One region of the Streptomyces sp. NPDC052016 genome, then DNA from elsewhere that is predicted to be linked to it. Evidence: predicted binding sites of a transcription regulator. Region 1 holds the regulator's gene; each other region holds the start of a gene.

Region 1 (6,554 bases):
ACCGGGACCACCACCTCAACCTGCACGAGCCGGGCACCGTGCGCGCCTTCGTGGAGGAGGCCCGGCGGCGCGGACTGCTGCCGCACGACGGCGAACTGGACGGCTGGGAGCTGTTCCGGGCCGTCGCCGTCAGCCGCGCGGCAGCAACCACTCCTGAAGTGCCGCGAGATCGCCCTCCGGGTCCTTGATCCGCCGATCCGGTCGAGAGCGAGAACCTCCCGTACGGACCCTGCTCCGCCCCCGACGTCACGGGGGGCGGGCCGACGGGTCAGGACCAGCGGCCGGTCCGCCCCAGGATCAGGGCCGCGGCCGCCGTCCCGGCGGTCGAGGTGCGCAGCACGGTCCGCCCCAGCCGGTACGCCTTCGCGCCCGCCTCCGCGAAGAGCGCCAACTCCTCGGGGGAGACGCCCCCTTCGGGTCCGACGACGAGCACGATCTCGCCCTCGCCGGGGAGTGGGGCGGTGGCGAGCGGCTCACTGCCGTAGTCGCGGTCCTCGTGGAGCACGGCGGCGAAGTTGGCCCGCGCGAGAAGGGCCGCGACCTGCCGGGTGGTGGCCGCGTCGGCGACCTCGGGGAAGCGGACCCGGCGGGACTGCTTGCCGGCCTCACGGGCGGTGGCCCGCCACTTCGCGAGCGCCTTCAGGCCGCGCTCGCCCTTCCACTGCGTGATGCAGCGGGAGGCCGCCCACGGCACGATCGCGTCGACGCCGGTCTCGGTCATCGTCTCGACGGCCAGTTCGCCCCGGTCGCCCTTGGGCAGCGCCTGCACGACGGTGATCCGCGGCGACTCCGCCGGTTCCTCCACCACGTCCGTCAGGCTCACCACCAGCCGGTCCTTGCCCTCGGCCGCGACGACCTCGCCCGGCGCCCAGCGGCCGGCCCCGTCGGTGAGGACGACCGCCTCACCGGGCCGCAGCCGCTTCACCGAGACGGCGTGCCGCCCCTCGGGCCCGTCCAGCACGAACGCGCCACGTGCGGCGGGGAGTTCCTCGACGACGAACACGGGCGCGGTCATCGGACACCGCTCCCCTCGGCGCCGCCGCCCGACAACGCTGTCCACGCCGCGTCGAGTTCGGCCGCCAGCACCTCCACGAGCTGTCCGGCCGGCAGTTCACGGGCCATGCGGTGGCCCTGTCCCGCCCACAGCGCCATGCCCTGCGCGTCGCCCGCCTTGGCGGCCGCCTTGCGCAGCGGCGAGGTGAGGTGGTGGACCTCCGGGTAGGCGGCGGGCGCGTACGGGCCGTGCTCGCGCAGGAAGCGGTTGACCAGGCCGCGGGCCGGGCGGCCGGAGAAGGCACGGGTCAGCTCGGTGCGCACGAACAGGGGGTTGGTCAGCGCCTGCTTGTGCACGGCGGCCGCGCCGGACTCGGGCGTCGCCAGGAAGGCCGTACCCAGCTGCGCGGCGCTCGCGCCGGCCGCGAGGACCGCGGCGATCTGGCTGCCGCGCATGATGCCGCCGGCGGCCACCAGCGGCAGGTTCACCGCCTCGCGGACCTGGGCGATCAGCGACAGCAGGCCGATGCCGCCGCCGTCGTTCTCCGGGACGTCCCGGTGGGTGCCCTGATGACCGCCAGCCTCCACGCCCTGCACGATCACCGCGTCCGCGCCCGCCCGCTCCACGGCGAGGGCCTCCTCGGCGGTGGTGGCGGTGACCAGCGTGAGCGTCCCGGCGCGGCGCAGGGCGTCCAGCACCTCCCGGGCGGGGACGCCGAAGTGGAACGACACCACCGGTACGGGGTTGTCGAGCAGCACCGCGAGCTTGGCGTCGTAGCCGTCGTCCCGGCCGCTGTCCGGGTCGCCCAGCTCCGTCTCGTACCAGGCGGCCTCGCCGGCCAGCTGGTGGGCGTAGATGTCGACGGCGCCCGCGTCGAAGGGCGCGGCGCCGGCCGCTCCGGTGGAGCCGGTGCTCGCACCGGGAGACTCCGGCTGCGGCATGAACACGTTCACGCCGAAGGGGCGGGCGGTGAGGCTCCGCAGCTGCTTGATCTCCTGGTACATGCCGTCGGCGGTCTTGTACCCGGCGGCCAGGAACCCGAGCCCGCCGGCCTCGGACACGGCGGCGGCGAGCCGCGGGACGGAGACGCCGCCCGCCATGGGGGCCTGCACGATCGGATAGGGGAAGAGATCGGTCAGCGCGGAGGACATGACGGCATGTTGTCACGTCCCCCGAACAAGTCCGAATCGGGTCTTCCGCTCGGTGACCCGTCGACGAGCGCCGGCCTCTCCGGCCCGTGCGGTGCTGGGAGGCGAGGCCCGTTCGGGGCCGGAGCGGGGCCCGGGGGCGGCAGCCCCCGGAGACGGGACGGGCAAGGGCGGCGGGGGCGGGAACGCCCCCCGCGGCCACCCCCGGTCAGCGACCGTTGAACGCGTCCTTCAGCCGCGAGAACAACCCCTGCTGCCCCGGCTGGAACTGCCCCTGCGGCCGCTCCTCGCCCCGCAGCTTGGCCAGCTCGCGCAGCAGCCGCTCCTGCTCGGGGTCCAGCTTCGTCGGTGTCTGGACCTCGACGTGGACGATGAGGTCGCCCCGCCCGCCACCGCGCAGGTGCGTCACACCCCGGCCGTGCAGCGGGATCGACTGGCCGGACTGGGTGCCGGGCCGGATGTCGACCTCCTCCAGGCCGTCCAGCGTCTCCAGCGGCACCTTCGTGCCCAGGGCCGCGGCGGTCATCGGGATCGTCACCGTGCAGTGCAGGTCGTCGCCGCGCCGCTGGAAGGTGGGGTGCGGCAGCTCGTGGATCTCGACGTACAGGTCACCGGCGGGGCCGCCGCCCGGGCCCACCTCGCCCTCGCCGGCGAGCTGGATGCGGGTGCCGTTGTCGACACCGGCCGGGATCTTCACCGTGAGCGTGCGACGCGAGCGGACCCGCCCGTCGCCCGCGCACTCCGGGCAGGGGGTGGGCACCACGGTGCCGAAGCCCTGGCACTGGGGGCAGGGACGCGAGGTCATGACCTGGCCCAGGAAGGACCGCGTCACCTGCGACACCTCACCGCGGCCGCGGCACATGTCACAGGTCTGGGCGGTGGTGCCCGGCGCCGCGCCCTCACCGTTGCAGGTGGAGCAGACGATCGCCGTGTCGACCTGGATGTCCTTCGTCGTGCCGAAGGCCGCCTCGTCGAGGTCGACCTCCAGCCGGATCATCGCGTCCTGGCCGCGACGGGTGCGCGAGCGCGGCCCGCGCTGGGACGCCGTACCGAAGAAGGCGTCCATGATGTCGGAGAAGTTGCCGAAGCCGCCGGCGCCGAAGCCGCCCGCGCCGCCGCCCGCCTGCGAGAGGGGGTCCCCGCCGAGGTCGTAGACCTGCTTCTTCTGCGGGTCCGACAGCACCTCGTAGGCGGCGTTGATCTCCTTGAACCGCTCCTGGGTCTTCGGATCCGGGTTGACGTCCGGGTGCAGCTCGCGTGCGAGCCGCCGGAAGGCCTTCTTGATCTCTTCCTGCGACGCGTCGCGGCGCACGCCGAGAACGGCGTAGTAGTCCGTGGCCACTTACGACTCCGCCAGGATCTGTCCGACGTACCGTGCCACTGCGCGTACCGCTCCCATCGTTCCCGGGTAATCCATGCGGGTCGGTCCGACCACGCCGAGCTTGGCGACTGCCTCGCCGCCCGAACCGTAGCCGACCGACACCACGGAAGTGGAGTTGAGCCCCTCGTAGGCGTTCTCGTGCCCGATGCGCACGGTCATGCCCGAATCCCCCGCCTCGCCCAGGAGCTTGAGGAGCACGACCTGCTCCTCGAGGGCCTCCAGGACGGGCCGGATGGTGAGAGGGAAGTCATGTGCGAAGCGGGTGAGATTGGCGGTGCCGCCGATCATCAGCCGCTCCTCGTTCTCCTCGACGAGGGTCTCCAGCAGGGTGGAGAGCACCGTCGAGACCGTGCCGCGGTCCTCCGCCTCGAAGGCGTCCGGCAGATCCTCCACCAGGCGCGGCACGTCCGTGAACCGGCGGCCGGCGACCCGGCTGTTCAGCCGCGCCCGCAGGTCCGCCAGCGAGGTCTCGCCGAACGGCGCCGGGCAGTCCACCATCCGCTGCTCGACCCGGCCGGTGTCCGTGATCAGCACGAGCATCAGCCGGGCGGGGGCGAGGGACAGCAGCTCCACGTGCCGCACGGTGGACCGGGTCAGGGACGGGTACTGCACGACGGCGACCTGCCGCGTGAGCTGCGCGAGCAGCCGTACCGTCCGCGCCACGACGTCGTCGAGGTCGACGGCGCCGTCGAGGAAGTTCTGGATGGCCCGCCGCTCGGGGGCCGTCATCGGCTTGACGCCGGCCAGCTTGTCGACGAACAGGCGGTAGCCCTTGTCGGTGGGGATGCGCCCGGCACTGGTGTGCGGCTGGGCGATGTACCCCTCGTCCTCCAGGGCCGCCATGTCGTTGCGGACCGTCGCCGGGGAGACGCCGAGGTTGTGCCGTTCGGTGAGCGCCTTGGAGCCCACCGGCTCCTCGGTGCCCACGTAGTCCTGGACGATGGCGCGCAGCACCTGGAGCCGTCGTTCACTCAGCATTCGCGCACACCTCCAGAAAGTCGTCCCCTTGGCGCCTTGCCTGGCACTCTTCACTTCCGAGTGCCAGCGTTCCCCGGCCCAGTGTACGGCGGTGGGGTACACCGGGGGCAAGGTCGGTCCGGTGCCGCCCTGCCGGGAACGGCTGCCCCCGATAGCGTCGCGGTATGACGGTGACTTGGGAAGAGCTGGGGTGGGAGCGGATCGCCACCGGGGTCGGCCGGTGCCGCCTGCCGCGCTGGGACTGCACGGCGGGGCTGGTCGTCGGGGCGGGCGCGGCCCTGGTGATCGACGCCGGATCGAGCCTCGCGGAGGGGGCGCGGCTGCGGATGCGGGCGGAGGAACTCGCCGGTCACCGTGTGACCCATCTCGCGCTCACCCACCCCCACTTCGATCACGTCCTCGGTGCGGCGGCGTTCGCGGGCGCGGAGGTGTTCGCGGCGGTGGGCGCGGAGTCGCTGCTCGCCCGCAGGAGCCGCGGAGCCGAGGAACTGCGTGCGGACGCGGTGCGCCACGGCCTGGACGAGGCGGCGGCCACGGAGGCCGTGGACACGCTGGTGCGCCCCCGCCATCCGGTCTCCGGCGAGTGGACCCTCGACCTGGGCGGCGGCCGGCAGGTCCTGGTGGCGAACGTGGGACCCGGCCACACCGCCCACGACCTGGCGGTCCTGGTGCCGGGCTCGCCGGAGGTGGTGTTCTGCGGCGACCTGGTGGAGGAGTCGGGCGAACCGCAGGCCGGCCCCGACGCCGTGCCGACCCACTGGCCGGACGCCCTGGACCGGCTCCTCGGCCTCGGCGGTGAGGACGCGCTGTACGTGCCCGGTCACGGGGCGGTGGTGGACGCGGCGTTCGTCCGGGCGCAGCGCGACGCGCTGGCGGTGCGTTTCGGCGTGTCGCCGTGATCGGGTGCGGGCTTCTCCTATCGTCATCCGAATGCGCCAGTACTCCGCCGATCTGACCCCTCCCTGGAAGAAGCCGCAGCCCGTCCCGGAGGTACCGGCGGAGCCCGGCCTGGTGGTGGAGGAGTCCGGCACCGGCTTCTGCGGCGCGGTGATCCGCTGCGAGGCGGGCACGGTCACCCTGGAGGACCGCTTCGGCAAGCACCGGGTGTTCCCGCTGGAGCCGCGGGGCTTCCTGCTGGAGGGCCGGGCGGTGACGCTGGTCCGGCCGTCGCCGGGTGGTCCGGTACGGCCCAGCCGTACCGCCTCCGGTTCGGTCGCCGTTCCCGGCGCCCGCGCCCGCGTGGCCCGCGCCGGCCGCATCTACGTGGAGGGCCGCCACGACGCCGAGCTGGTGGAGAAGGTCTGGGGCGACGACCTGCGCGTCGAGGGCGTGGTCGTGGAGTACCTGGAGGGCGTGGACGACCTCCCGTCGATCGTGGCGGACTTCGCCCCGGGCCCGGACGCGAGGCTCGGCGTCCTGGTGGACCACCTCGTGCCCGGCACGAAGGAGTGGCGTATCGCGCAGTCGGTGACGAGCGAGCACGCGCTGGTGGTGGGCCACCCGTACATCGACATCTGGGAGGCGGTGAAGCCGTCGTCCCTGGGCATCGAGGCGTGGCCGCGCGTGCCGAAGGGGCAGGACTGGAAGACGGGGGTGTGCCGGGCGCTGGGGTGGCCGTCGGACAACACCGGGGCGGTGTGGCAGGCGATCCTGGCGCGGGTGGGGTCCTACAAGGACCTGGAGCCGGCGCTGCTGGGGAGGGTGGAGGAGTTGATCGACTTCGTCACGGCACAGCCGTAAGCGGTGGCAGCGTGCCGAACCTGCTCGTGTCCCATTCGATCCCCACCCATGGCAGCGGCACCGGGTCCCCGAACTTCCGAGTGCGCTTCGACTGGTAGTCCGCCGTCAGACCGCTCCCGGCGGGTTCCGACAGCACCAGGCACTTGCCCTCGAAGGGGTCGATGATCAGGTAAACCGGTACGCCGCCGGCGGCGTAGATCGACCGTTTCTCCACGTAGTCGCGGTGGGCGCTGGTCCTGGAAACGACCTCCACCAGCATCGTCACGGCGGGGGCGGGTACGAGCCGCCCCGGGCTGTCGTCGGCACCGATCTC
Region 2 (6,554 bases), on a different contig from region 1:
GACGATCAGGTCGGCGCTCCCGGCCGGGCTGCTGGGCGTCGGCGAGCCCCTGATCTACGGCGTCTCCCTCCCCCTGGGCCGACCTTTTCTGACGGCCTGTGTGGGCGGGGCGGCCGGCGGGGCCTTCGTCGGCTTCTTCGCGATGCTCGGCGACAAGGTGGGCGCGACGGCGATCGGTCCGTCCGGCTGGGCCCTCTTCCCCCTGCTGGCCGGCAACCAGGGCTGGGGGCCCCTGCTGGCGATCTACGGGGGCGGGCTGCTGACGGGCTACGCGGTCGGCTTCGCCGTGACGTACGTCTTCGGCGTCACCGACCGCACGGCACGGTCCGCTGCTTCCGGTGACCCGGCTTCCGGTGATCCGGCGCCTTCCCGATCCGGGTGAGGACGTCACCCGGGTCCCGGCCGGCGCCGCGGCCGCCGTCCCAGCGGGAGGAGGCGGACGACCCCGCCGGGCTGTCAGTGGCATGTGCGACCGTGGTGTCGTAGAAGTCCGACGCAGGACGGCGACAGCAGCGGGAACGGAGACGCGCGCCATGAACCACGCCCAGCTCACCCACCTGGGTCGTGCCCTCCGCCTCCTCGGTGAGCACGGCGAAGCCCTCACCGCGGACACCCCGGACACCAAGCTGCACGAGGTCAGGGCCGATCTGCGGCGGGCCCTGGAGCTGCTGGACGAGAGCGTCGGCACCGCCGCCCCGGCGACCCGCTGCGCCGAGCATCCGAACGGGCCCGTCGACGAGAGCGCACCCGACCGGTGCCTGCTCTGCGAGACCCGGCGGCGGGCGGCCCGGCGCGCCGAGTTCAACGGCCCCGCCCCCCAGGCACCCCACACGCCGTCCGCCCCCTCCCGCTACGGCACCCGCGGCGACCGCCCGCAACCCCAGCAGCGCTGGCTGCCGGAGCTGTGGAACGGGCAGGAGTGGCAGTTGTGCGGGACCCCCCGCCGGGACCGGCGCGAGGCCGAGCTGTACCTCGCCGCCCTGCGGCGCGGCTCCCGGCCCGCGATGGCCTACCGGCTGGTCCACGAGTTCACGGACTACGAGGTCCTGCGCATCTGGGGCACCCCGGTGAAGGTCGACATCGAACCACTCGGCAACCTCTAGTCGCCGTCCGGTGTGACGACGCACCGGCCGGCGACCGTGGTCGCCGCGGCGCACTCGGCGACGGACGGCTCCGCACGCCGGGTGCCGGCCGGCGCGAGGCGGCCACCGGCCCCAGCCGGGGCCCCGCCCCCGTCCGATTCCCCGCTCGCCGGTCGGGGTCAGCTCAGCGTCCGCAGCGCCGCCGCGTCGTACGGCTTCAGCTCGTCGAAGCGGCCGCCGAGGACCTTCGCCGCCCACTCCGGGTCCTGGAGGAGGGCGCGGCCGACGGCCACCAGGTCGAACTCGTCGCGCTCCAGCCGGTCGAGGAGGTCGTCGATGCCCTTGACCGGGGAGCCTTCGCCCTGGAACCCCTTGATGAAGTCGCCGTCCAGGCCGACCGAGCCGACGGTGATGGCGGGCTTGCCGGTGAGCTTCTTCGTCCAGCCCGCCAGGTTGAGGTCGGAGCCGTCGAACTCGGGCAGCCAGTAGCGGCGGGTGGAGGCGTGGAAGGCGTCGACGCCGGCCGCGGCGAGCGGGGCGAGGATGGCGTCCAGCTCCTCCGGGGTCTCCGCGAGCCGCGCGTCGTAGGCCTCCTGCTTCCACTGCGAGTAGCGGAAGAGGATCGGGAACTCGGGGGAGACCGCCTCGCGGACGGCGTCGACGATCTCCGCCGCGAACCTCGTGCGGGACACGGGGTCGCCGCCGTAGGCGTCCGTGCGGCGGTTGGTGCCCGCCCACAGGAACTGGTCGACGAGATAGCCGTGGGCGCCGTGGATCTCCACGCCGTCGAAGCCGATGCGCTCGGCGGCCGCGGCGGCCTCGGCGAACGCGCCGATGACGTCGTCCAGGTCGCGCTGGGTCATCGCCCTGCCGGTGCCCTCGGTGCCGTCGACACGGATGCCGGAGGGGCCGACGGCGGGGGCGTCCGCGACGGGCGGCTGGCCCTGCTTGCGCACCATGCCGATGTGCCACAGCTGCGGCACGATCGTGCCGCCCGCCGCGTGGACCGCCTCGGCGACCTTCGCCCACCCCGCCAGCTGCTCCTCGCCGTGGAAGCGCGGCACGCGGTCGCTCTGCCCGGCCGAGTCGTGGCCGACGTACGTTCCCTCGGTGACGACCAGGCCCACCCCGGCGGCGGCGCGGCGGGCGTAGTACGACGCGACGTCCTCGCCGGGGATGCCGCCCGGGGAGAACATGCGGGTCATGGGCGCCATCACGATGCGGTTCGGGACGGTGAGGCCGTTGATCACGGTCGGCCGGGCCAGGATCTGTGCCGCGCTGGAGGCGGTGGGCTGGGTATCGGTCACGCAGGGCTCCTCGGAAGCGTCGTTATACCGGTCAGTATGTGCGCACGCATTGTTGCACCTACTTAAGCAAATGGACGCGCAAGGCGACGCATTCCACATCCGTCCCGCATGGCCGTGGCCCCGGCCACCCTGTCCGCGAGCAACCACGACCCACCCCGCCGCCGCAGCCCCGTCGGACAAGCGCGTGCACGGCCCGGAACGCCCGAGGGCGGCACCCCCTGTCGGAACAGGGGGTGCCGCCCTCGGTAAGGACGCCGATCAACCGGGGTCGAAACCCGAGGTGGATCAGAAGTCCATGTCACCGCCCGGCATGCCGCCGCCGGCCGGGGCAGCGGCCTTCTCCGGCTTGTCGGCGATGACGGCCTCGGTGGTGAGGAACAGCGCGGCGATCGACGCGGCGTTCTGCAGCGCGGAGCGCGTCACCTTGGCCGGGTCGATGATGCCCTCGGCGACCAGGTCGACGTACTCGCCGGTCGCGGCGTTCAGGCCGTGGCCCGGGGTCAGGTTGCGCACCTTCTCCACCACGACGCCGCCCTCGAGGCCGGCGTTGACCGCGATCTGCTTCAGCGGGGCCTCGAGCGCCAGCTTGACGGCGGCGGCACCGGTGGCCTCGTCGCCCTCGAGCTCCAGCTTCTCGAAGACCTGGGAGGCCTGCAGCAGGGCCACGCCACCACCGGCGACGATGCCCTCCTCGACGGCCGCCTTCGCGTTGCGGACGGCGTCCTCGATGCGGTGCTTGCGCTCCTTGAGCTCGACCTCGGTGGCGGCACCGGCCTTGATGACGGCCACGCCGCCCGCGAGCTTGGCCAGGCGCTCCTGGAGCTTCTCGCGGTCGTAGTCGGAGTCGCTGTTCTCGATCTCCGCGCGGATCTGGTTCACGCGGCCCGCGACCTGCTCGGAGGAGCCGGCGCCGTCGACGATCGTGGTCTCGTCCTTGGTGATGACGACCTTGCGGGCCTTGCCCAGCAGGTCGAGGGTCGTGTTCTCGAGCTTGAGACCGACCTCCTCGGAGATGACCTCGCCGCCGGTCAGGATGGCGATGTCGTTCAGCATCGCCTTGCGGCGGTCGCCGAAGCCCGGGGCCTTGACCGCGACGGACTTGAAGGTGCCGCGGATCTTGTTGACGACCAGGGTCGACAGGGCCTCGCCCTCGACGTCCTCGGCGATGATCAGCAGCGGCTTGCCCGACTGCATGACCTTCTCCAGGAGCGGGAGCAGGTCCTTGACGTTGGAGATCTTGGAGTTCGCGATCAGGATGTACGGGTCGTCGAGGACGGCCTCCATACGCTCCATGTCGGTGGCGAAGTACGCCGAGATGTAGCCCTTGTCGAAGCGCATACCCTCGGTGAGCTCCAGCTCCAGACCGAACGTCTGGGACTCCTCGACGGTGATGACGCCTTCCTTGCCGACCTTGTCCATGGCCTCGGCGATGAGCTCGCCGATCTGGGTGTCGGCGGCGGAGATGGAGGCCGTGGAGGCGATCTGCTCCTTGGTCTCGACGTCCTTCGCCTGCTCCAGCAGGGCGGCGGAGACGGCCTCGACGGCCTTCTCGATACCGCGCTTCAGGGCCATCGGGTTGGCGCCGGCGGCGACGTTGCGCAGGCCTTCCTTGACCAGGGCCTGGGCGAGGACGGTCGCGGTGGTCGTACCGTCACCGGCGACGTCGTCCGTCTTCTTGGCGACTTCCTTGACCAGCTCGGCGCCGATCTTCTCGTACGGGTCCTCGAGCTCGATCTCCTTGGCGATGGAGACACCGTCGTTGGTGATCGTGGGGGCGCCCCACTTCTTCTCGAGGACGACGTTGCGGCCCTTGGGGCCGAGGGTCACCTTGACGGCGTCCGCGAGCTGGTTCATGCCGCGCTCGAGGCCGCGCCGCGCCTCCTCGTCGAACGCGATGATCTTGGCCATGTGAAGTGGTCCCTCCAGGACTGGGGGTGATTCCTTCGGACCGCGCCCGCGCCCGCGACGGACGGCTCCCGACCGGTGGTTCCTTGCCCCATCCGGTCCACGAGCCTCACCGACCCGGTCCTTCGTTGTCACTCTCACCTTCAGAGTGCTAACGCAATGATTAGCACTCGGCCCTGTCGAGTGCAAGCGCCTGCCGGGATCGGGCGGCGCGCTCGGCCGTGCGCGGGCGGGCCCCGGGCAGCACGAAGGGCCCGCACCCCCGCCGGGATGCGAGCCCTTCGCTGAAAATTCGTTCAGGCGGTGACGCGAACCATGTCGGCCTGCGGGCCCTTCTGACCCTGCGAGATCTCGAACTCGACCCGCTGGCCCTCTTCCAGGGTGCGGTAGCCGTCCATCTGAATCGCGCTGTAGTGGACGAAGACGTCCGCACCACCGTCGACCGCGATGAAGCCGTACCCCTTCTCCGCGTTGAACCACTTGACGGTGCCCTGAGCCATGCCTAACTCCCCTATTACTGGCCCTTGCACAGATCCACACTTCGCGGATCCGGGTCAGACCTCACCCCCCAGTTGGTTGGGGGCGTGCGCCGGAACGCGTCGACCGCGGCTGAATGTATCTGTCCAACTGCCGTGTGCAACAGGTCAGTCGGACGAGAATTCTGGACGCACGAGGCCAGGAATGTGGCGAGAATTCGCCAGAATTCGGGGCAAGTCGGGCCCCGCAAAGGCCATAAAAGCCACAAAAGAAGCACACACTTTGGCTACTTCTTGTCGGGCTCAGGGCAGAAATCAAAGGCTCCGGATCAGTGGACCGGGACCCGGTTCCCCAACTGTACCGCGCTCAATCACACTGAATTGCCCCCTCCGCTTCTCTCACGGTGGGGGCAATTCGATGAACTCTCGGTAATCAGCGTTACCGACGGTTACTACCGGCGAGTACTGAACCTCGGTCAGCCACCCGCGACGGCCGGGATGATCGAGACGCCGGCGCCGTCCGGGGTCGCCGTCTCCAACCCCTGCTCGAAGCGCACGTCGTCGTCGTTGACGTACACGTTGACGAACCGGCGCAGCTTGCCCTGGTCGTCGAGGACACGCGCGGCGATCCCCGTGTGGTTCTTCTCCAGGTCGGCGATGACCTCGGCGAGGGTCGCGCCCTCGGCGGCCACCTCGGCCTGACCACCGGTGTAGGTGCGCAGGATGGTGGGGATGCGGACGGTGACGCTCACGTTGTGACCTCCGGTCGGTACGGTGCCCCGAGGGGCGCGGGGAACTGCGCGACCAGCCACGCAGCCCGCGGACGGACAACTACCCGCTTACGCGAGGCCGGCCTCGCGAAACGAGTCCAGGGTGGGACGAATGGTCGCGGTGAGGCCCGTGCCGGCCACCGCGTCCAGCGTCTTCAGCCCGTCGCCGGTGTTCAGCACGACGGTCGTCAACGCCGGATCCAGCAGACCGTTCTCGATCAGCTTCCTGGTCACGCCCACGGTCACACCGCCGGCCGTCTCCGCGAAGATGCCCTCGGTCCGGGCGAGCAGCCGGATCGCGTCGACCACCTGCTCGTCGTCGACGTCCTCCACCGCGCCGCCCGTGCGACGCGCGATGTCCAGGACGTACGGCCCGTCCGCCGGGTTGCCGATGGCGAGGGACTTGGCGATGGTGTTCGGCTTCTGCGGGCGGACCACGTCGTGGCCGGCCTTGTACGCGGTGGACACCGGCGAGCACCCCTCGGCCTGCGCACCGAAGATCTTGTACGGCTTGTCCTCGACGAGCCCGAGCTTGATCAGCTCCTGGAGCCCCTTGTCGATCTTCGTGAGCTGCGAGCCGGAGGCGATGGGCACGACGAGCTGGTCCGGCAGCCGCCAGCCGAGCTGCTCACAGATCTCGTACGCCAGCGTCTTGGAGCCCTCGGCGTAGTACGGCCGCAGGTTGACGTTGACGAAGCCCCAGCCCTCGCCCGCCGGGTCGCCGATGAGCTCGGAGCAGAAGCGGTTGACGTCGTCGTAGTTGCCCTCGATGCCGACGAGCTCGCCGCCGTAGATCGCGGCCATGACGACCTTGCCCTGTTCCAGGTCGTGCGGGATGAACACGCAGGAACGGAAGCCGGCGCGGGCCGCGGCGGCGCCCACCGCGCCGGCGAGGTTGCCGGTCGAGGAGCAGGACAGGGTGGTGAAGCCGAAGGCGCGGGCGGCCTCCAGGGCCTGGGCGACCACACGGTCCTTGAAGGAGTGGGTCGGGTTGCCCGAGTCGTCCTTGACGTA
Region 3 (6,554 bases), on a different contig from region 1:
GGGGCCGTACGGACTCGATCGCGAGCTGGGGCAGGACGGCGACGCCGAGACCGGCGCCCACCAGGCCGGCGACCGCCGGGTAGTCGTCGGTCGCGAAGTCGATGCGGGGAGTGAAGCCCGCGCCCTCGCACACCTCCACGAGCTGGCCCCGGCAGCGCGGGCAGCCGGCGATCCACGACTCCCGAGCGAGCTCGCCGATGGCGAGGGACTCCGCGCGCGCGAGGCGGTGGCGTTCCGGTACGAGGGCGACCAGCCGGTCCGTCAGCAGCGGGCGCACGACCAGGTCGGCCCACTCCTCGGCGCGCGCCGCGTCCTCGTAGCGGAAAGCGAGGGCGACGTCGCAGTCGCCGGCGCGCAGCCTGTCGACGGACTCGGGCGGCTCGGCCTCCTCGAGGGAGACCCGGGTGCCGGGGTGGGCGGCGCGCAGGGCGGCCAGGGCGGTGGGGACGAGCGTGGAGCTGCCGCTCGGGAAGGAGACGAGGCGGACGCGGCCGGCGCGGAGGCCGGCGATCGCGGCGACCTCCTCCTCGGCGGCGGTGAGCCCCGCGAGGATCCCGGCCGCGTGCCGAACGAGGGCCTCGCCCGCCTGGGTCAGCCGCATCTCGCGGCCGCTGCGCACGAGCAGGGGCGTGCCGACGGACGCCTCCAGGGCCTTCATCTGCTGGCTGACCGCCGGCTGGGTGCAGCCCAGCTCGCGTCCCGCAGCCGAGAAGGAGCCGGTGGTGGCCACGGCGCGCAGCACACGGAGATGACGGGCCTCGATCACCCTTCGAGCATAAGCGATTCTTGGGTACGGCGGAGAATAATGCGTCGACACTTTGACCGTCGGCCTTTACCGTGCTGGTCATGAGGCTTCTGTCTGTGAACGTGGGCCGGGCGAAGAGCGTGCCGTACACGAGCCACCCCGAAGGGATCACCGGCATCGACAAGCGGCCGGTCGAGGGGCCGGTGCGGGTCGCGGCGCCCGGGCCGAAGGGCACGGCGGGCAGTGGTCTCGCCGGGGACGCGGTGTGCAACCTGCGGCACCACGGCGGGAACGACCAGGCGGTGTACGCCGTCGCCCGTGAGGACCTCGACGACTGGGAGCGCGAACTGGGGCGCACGCTGGCCAACGGTGCGTTCGGCGAGAACCTCACCACCATCGGCCTGGACGTCTCCGGCGCACGGATCGGCGAGCGCTGGCGGATCGGCTCGGAGGTGGTGCTGGAGGTGACGGCCGGGCGGATTCCCTGCCTCACCTTCCAGGGTCATGTGGGCGAGAAGGGCTGGGTCAGGCGTTTCACGCGGAAGGCCGCGACGGGCGCGTACCTGCGGGTGATCGTGCCGGGCGAGATCCGTGCGGGGGATGCGGTGGAGATCGTCCACCTTCCGGAGCACGAGGTGACGGCGCGGATGCAGTTCCAGGCGGTCACCACACACCGGGAGCTGCTGCCCCGGCTGCTGGCGGCGGGCGAGGCACTGCACGCGGAGACGCTGGCGCAGGCCCGCGAGTACGTGGCGGAGCAGGGGGGCTGAACCGCTTGCACGGCGGCGGCGCGCGCACGGCTCCTTCACCTTCGGGAGGCGCCGTGCAGAGAGCGGACTCCGTCAGTCCGGGTCACTACCCTTCTGCCATGACAACGGCTCTGATTACGGGTTCGACCGCGGGCATCGGTGCCGCGTTCGCGCGGCGGCTGGCGGCGGACGGGCACGACCTCGTCCTCGTCGCACGGGACACCAAGCGGCTGCGGGAGCAGGCGACCGAGTTGCACGACCGGCACGGCATCGAGGCGGAGGTGCTGACCGCCGACCTGGCCGAGGACCAGGGCATCGAGGGCGTGGCCGCCCGGCTCGGCGACCGCAAGAACCCCGTCGACCTGCTGATCAACAACGCGGGCTTCGGCAACAAGGGCCGCTACCTCGACGTGTCGATGGCCGACGAGCTGAAGATGCTCAAGGTGCACTGCGAGGCGGTGCTGCGGCTGACGTCGGCGGCGACCACGGCGATGCGGGAGCGGGAGCGCGGGGGCGTCGTCAACGTCGCCTCGGTGGCCGCCTTCGTGCCGCGCGGGACGTACGGGGCGTCCAAGGCATGGGTCGTGCAGTTCACGCAGGGGGCCGCGAAGGACCTCGCGGGCAGCGGGGTGCGGCTGATGGCGCTGTGCCCGGGGTTCGTGCGGACGGAGTTCCACGATCGGGCCGGGATGGGGACGGACAACATCCCGAAGTGGATGTGGCTGGACGCCGACAAGCTGGTGGCGGCAGCGCTGCACGATCTGGCGCGCGGGAAGACGGTCTCGGTTCCGGACCCGCGGTACAAGGCGCTGATGGGCGTCGTGAAGGTGGTGCCGAGGGGGATGCTCGGCGGGATCAGTTCCCGGACGGGGCGGAAGTACGGGCCCCAGTAGGGGCCGTGGGCGGGTGGCGTCGGCGCTCCGGTGGGAAAATGGCCGTGACATGACCGGACCCAGGGGGGCCGGAGGCGGTGCATGACATTCGTACAGCTCATCGACTGCAGGACGAGCCGGTTCGACGAGATGAACCGGTTGCTGGATTCATGGGTCGCACAGACCAAGGGGAAGCGCACCGCGACGCACGCGCTGGTCGCCAAGGACCGGTCGGACGCGTCGCACCTCATCGAGATCGTGGAGTTCCCGTCGTACGAGGAGGCGATGCGGAACTCGAACCTCCCGGAGACCGACCGGATCTTCCGGGAGATGGTGGCCCTGTGCGACGAGATGCCCACCTTCACCGACCTGGACGTCGTACGGGACGAGCAGCTCAACCGTGTGGTGGCGCGTGAGTTCTTCGAGGACCTCGGACGGGCCCCCATCGACCGGCTGTTCGAGCGGATCACGGACGACTACGTCGACCACGACCCCGCCAATCCGCAGGACACCGGGCTGCGGGCGGCGCGCGACGAGGTCCTGGGCTGGCGGCGGGCCTTCGACTTCAAGGTGCGGGTGGACGCGCAGGTCGCCGAGGACGACCTGGTCTGCACGCGCTGGACGTGGCAGGGCCGGCACAAGGGCGACTTCCTGGGAATCCCGGCGACCGGTCAGGAGGTCAGCATGACCGGCATGACCTGGCACCGGTTGCGGGGCGGCCAGATCTGCGAGGCGTGGTGGCAGTACGACCGGGCGGGGCTGATGGAGCAGTTGGGGGTACTCGGGCAGTAGCCCGCGAGGTGCAGTGAAGCGGAAGGCCCCGTCCCGCACGGGTGTGCGGGGCGGGGCCCTCTGCGTGTGGCCTACGACCGGCCGGCTCTACGACCGGCCGGCCACGAGCGACCGGCTCGGCTACGAGCGGTGCGCTCAGTGGGCGTGCCCGTGGCCGTGACCCGCGGCGGCCGGCTCCTCCTCTTCCTTCTTCTCGACGACCAGGGTCTCGGTCGTGAGGAGGAGGGAGGCGATGGAGGCGGCGTTCTCCAGGGCGGAGCGGGTGACCTTCACCGGGTCGATGACGCCGGCCTTGACCAGGTCGGTGTACTCGCCGGTGGCGGCGTTGTAGCCGTTGCCCTTCTCGAGCTCGGCGACCTTGGAGACGATGACGTAGCCCTCGAGGCCGGCGTTCTCGGCGATCCAGCGCAGCGGCTCGACGGCGGCGCGGCGGACGACGGAGACACCGGTGGCCTCGTCGCCGGTCTTGTCGAGGTTGCCCTCGAGGACCTTGACGGCGTGGACCAGCGCGGAGCCACCACCGGAGACGATGCCCTCCTCGACCGCGGCGCGGGTCGCGGAGATGGCGTCCTCCAGACGGTGCTTCTTCTCCTTCAGCTCCACCTCGGTGGCGGCGCCGACCTTGATCACGCACACGCCGCCGGCCAGCTTCGCGAGGCGCTCCTGGAGCTTCTCGCGGTCCCAGTCGGAGTCGGTGTTCTCGATCTCGGCCTTGATCTGCGCGACGCGGCCCTGGACGTCCGCGGAGTTGCCGGCGCCGTCGACGATCGTGGTGTCGTCCTTGGTGACGGTGACGCGGCGGGCGGAGCCGAGCACGTCGACGCCGACCTGGTCGAGCTTGAGGCCGACCTCCTCGGAGATGACGGTGGCGCCGGTCAGGGTCGCCATGTCCTGCAGCATCGCCTTGCGGCGGTCACCGAAGCCCGGAGCCTTGACGGCGACCGCGTTGAAGGTGCCGCGGATCTTGTTCACGACGAGGGTGGAGAGGGCCTCGCCCTCGACGTCCTCGGCGATGATCAGCAGCGGCTTGGAGGAGTTGGTCTGGATGACCTTCTCCAGCAGCGGCAGCAGGTCGGCGATGGAGGAGATCTTGCCCTGGTTGATGAGGATGTACGGGTCCTCCAGGACGGCCTCCATGCGCTCCTGGTCCGTCACGAAGTACGGCGACAGGTAGCCCTTGTCGAAGGCCATGCCCTCGGTGAAGTCCAGCTCCAGACCGAAGGTGTTGGACTCCTCGACGGTGATGACACCGTCCTTGCCGACCTTGTCCATCGCCTCGGCGATGAGCTCGCCGACCTGCTGGTCCTGGGCGGACAGCGCGGCGACGGCGGCGATGTCGGACTTCTCGTCGATCGGGCGGGCCGAGGCGAGCAGGTCGTCGGAGACGGCCTTGACCGCGGCGTCGATGCCCTTCTTCAGGGCGGCCGGGGAGGCGCCGGCGGCGACGTTCTTCAGGCCCTCGCGGACCAGGGCCTGGGCCAGGACGGTGGCGGTGGTGGTGCCGTCACCCGCGATGTCGTTGGTCTTGGTCGCCACCTCCTTCACCAGCTGGGCGCCGAGGTTCTCGTACGGGTCCTCGATCTCCACCTCGCGGGCGATCGTGACACCGTCGTTGGTGATGGTGGGGGCACCGAACTTCTTGTCGATGACGACGTTGCGGCCCTTGGGGCCGATCGTCACCTTGACCGTGTCGGCCAGCTTGTTGACGCCGCGCTCGAGGGCGCGACGGGCGTCCTCGTCGAACTTCAGGATCTTCGCCATGACAGCGGGAGCCCTCTCGGAATTCTGTGGGTGAAAAATGCACTGCGCCCCGGGCGCCCGGCTTCTTATGTGGTCGCGGGGGCCAGGGGCGCAGCGTCAAGCAACGAAATGTGCTTCCGGTATGTCCGGGTGACTTACTTCTCGATGATCGCGAGGACGTCGCGAGCCGAGAGGACGAGGTACTCCTCGCCGTTGTACTTCACCTCGGTGCCGCCGTACTTGCTGTACAGGACGACGTCGCCGACCTTGACGTCGAGCGGCAGGCGCTCGCCGTTCTCGAAGCGGCCCGGGCCCACGGCGAGGACGGCGCCCTCCTGGGGCTTCTCCTTCGCGGTGTCCGGGATGACCAGGCCAGAGGCCGTGGTCTGCTCGGCGTCGAGCGGCTGGACCACGATGCGGTCCTCGAGCGGCTTGATGGCAACCTTGGAGCTGGCGGTCGTCACGATCCGACCTCCCCCTTCGGAGATCTCACGGGGTTAACTGTCTGAGGTGGCGACCAGGTCGATCCGTCGTCGCGGGTGCCGGACCTGCCCGTCGCGTTGTTGGCACTCTCCAGTGGGGAGTGCCAGAGCCGAGACTATGACCGCGATTAGCACTCGGTCAAGCGGAGTGCCAATGCCCGCCGCGCGTCGCCGTGAATTCGGTGGCTGTGCGGGTCGTCCACCCGGCGCCGGCGCGGCCGTCGCGGGGGCTGCCGCCCGTCTCCGGAAGGCCCGGCCGGACAGCCCGCGAACGCCCGCGCTCCCGGTGACCTACAGGTAGTCCTCCAGCCGGCCCACCGTCAGACCGTGCTCCTGCACCCGCCGGAGCAGCCTCGTCGTCCGCTCCCTCAGGGTCGGTCCCAGGGACTCGTCCGGGTCGACGGCGATGATGTCGCCCGGGCGAAGGCGGTCGGTGCCGTGGGTGTAGGCGAGGTCCGTGGGGCCCATCGAGACGCGCCAGAGGACGATCGCGGTGATGCCGCAGTCGGCGGCGGCGCGCAGGGTGGTGGTGTCGTACGTGCCGTAGGGCGGGCGGAAGAAGCGGGGGCGCAGGCCGAAGCGGGACTTGAGTTTGTCCTGCTGGCCGCAGATCTCGGCGCGCTGGCCGGCGTAGGGCAGGCCCCTCAGGGCCGCGTGGTCGAGGGTGTGGTTCTGCAGGCTCGCGCCGACGGAGCGGAGCCGGGCGAAGTGGGCGTAGCCGGGGCCGACCACGCTGTCCGTGAGGAACATGCTCACGGGGAGGCGGAGTTCACGGACCATGTCGATGAACCGGGGGTCGCGTTCAGCGCCGTCGTCGTAGGTGAGGAAGACGACCCTGTCGCGGGTGGGGACGTGGTCGACGACGGGCGGGAGGTCCGCGTCCGCGGGGCTGCGGAACAGCGGTCTCGAGGGGTGGGCGGGCGCGGGGGCCAGGGGGGCCGTCAGGCCCCAGCGGCGATGGAGGTCCTCCCGTTCCGGCGGAGCCGGAGGCGGGGAAGGCCGTCGGGCGTCCGAGCCGTGCGGTCGTACCCGCTCCGGCGCCTTCTCGCCCGGTTCACCCATGTCGACGGACCGGGCGCAACCGGTCAGTGCCGTCAGCACGGTCAGCAGTGCGGTCGCCGCCGCCACGGCCACCGGCCCCCGCGTTCTCACAGGTAGTCCTCCAGGCGTGCCA

The links. Region 1 encodes HrcA, which represses chaperone genes, less so after heat shock. Its sites were predicted from a motif close to TTNGCACTCNGNNNNNCNGAGTGCNAA; they were not measured.
Region 2: groL (chaperonin GroEL) is a predicted target of HrcA. The motif match lies at 4,458-4,484, and genes of this name have one in related genera.
Region 3: groES (co-chaperone GroES) is a predicted target of HrcA. The motif match lies at 5,509-5,535, and genes of this name have one in related genera.

What each region holds. Positions count from the first base shown of each region.
Region 1 covers NZ_JBIUBX010000002.1:112,640-119,193, reverse strand. The annotation lists gene ACIHAR_RS03645 (hypothetical protein) at 1-188, shown strand, start outside; gene ACIHAR_RS03640 (16S rRNA (uracil(1498)-N(3))-methyltransferase) at 269-1,015, opposite strand; gene ACIHAR_RS03635 (nitronate monooxygenase) at 1,012-2,145, opposite strand; gene dnaJ (molecular chaperone DnaJ) at 2,351-3,484, opposite strand; gene hrcA (heat-inducible transcriptional repressor HrcA) at 3,485-4,501, opposite strand; gene ACIHAR_RS03620 (MBL fold metallo-hydrolase) at 4,666-5,400, shown strand; gene ACIHAR_RS03615 (DUF3097 domain-containing protein) at 5,432-6,241, shown strand; gene ACIHAR_RS03610 (Uma2 family endonuclease) at 6,225-6,554, opposite strand, start outside.
Region 2 covers NZ_JBIUBX010000019.1:36,053-42,606, reverse strand. The annotation lists gene ACIHAR_RS23665 (PTS transporter subunit EIIC) at 1-382, shown strand, start outside; gene ACIHAR_RS23660 (hypothetical protein) at 534-1,103, shown strand; gene ACIHAR_RS23655 (NADH:flavin oxidoreductase) at 1,262-2,389, opposite strand; gene groL (chaperonin GroEL) at 2,675-4,297, opposite strand; gene ACIHAR_RS23645 (cold-shock protein) at 4,591-4,794, opposite strand; gene ACIHAR_RS23640 (MoaD/ThiS family protein) at 5,247-5,522, opposite strand; gene thrC (threonine synthase) at 5,610-6,554, opposite strand, start outside.
Region 3 covers NZ_JBIUBX010000011.1:110,220-116,773, reverse strand. The annotation lists gene ACIHAR_RS15905 (LysR family transcriptional regulator) at 1-766, opposite strand, end outside; gene ACIHAR_RS15900 (MOSC domain-containing protein) at 847-1,515, shown strand; gene ACIHAR_RS15895 (SDR family oxidoreductase) at 1,614-2,387, shown strand; gene ACIHAR_RS15890 (ester cyclase) at 2,469-3,158, shown strand; gene groL (chaperonin GroEL) at 3,294-4,919, opposite strand; gene groES (co-chaperone GroES) at 5,054-5,362, opposite strand; gene ACIHAR_RS15875 (polysaccharide deacetylase family protein) at 5,672-6,532, opposite strand; gene ACIHAR_RS15870 (polysaccharide deacetylase family protein) at 6,529-6,554, opposite strand, start outside.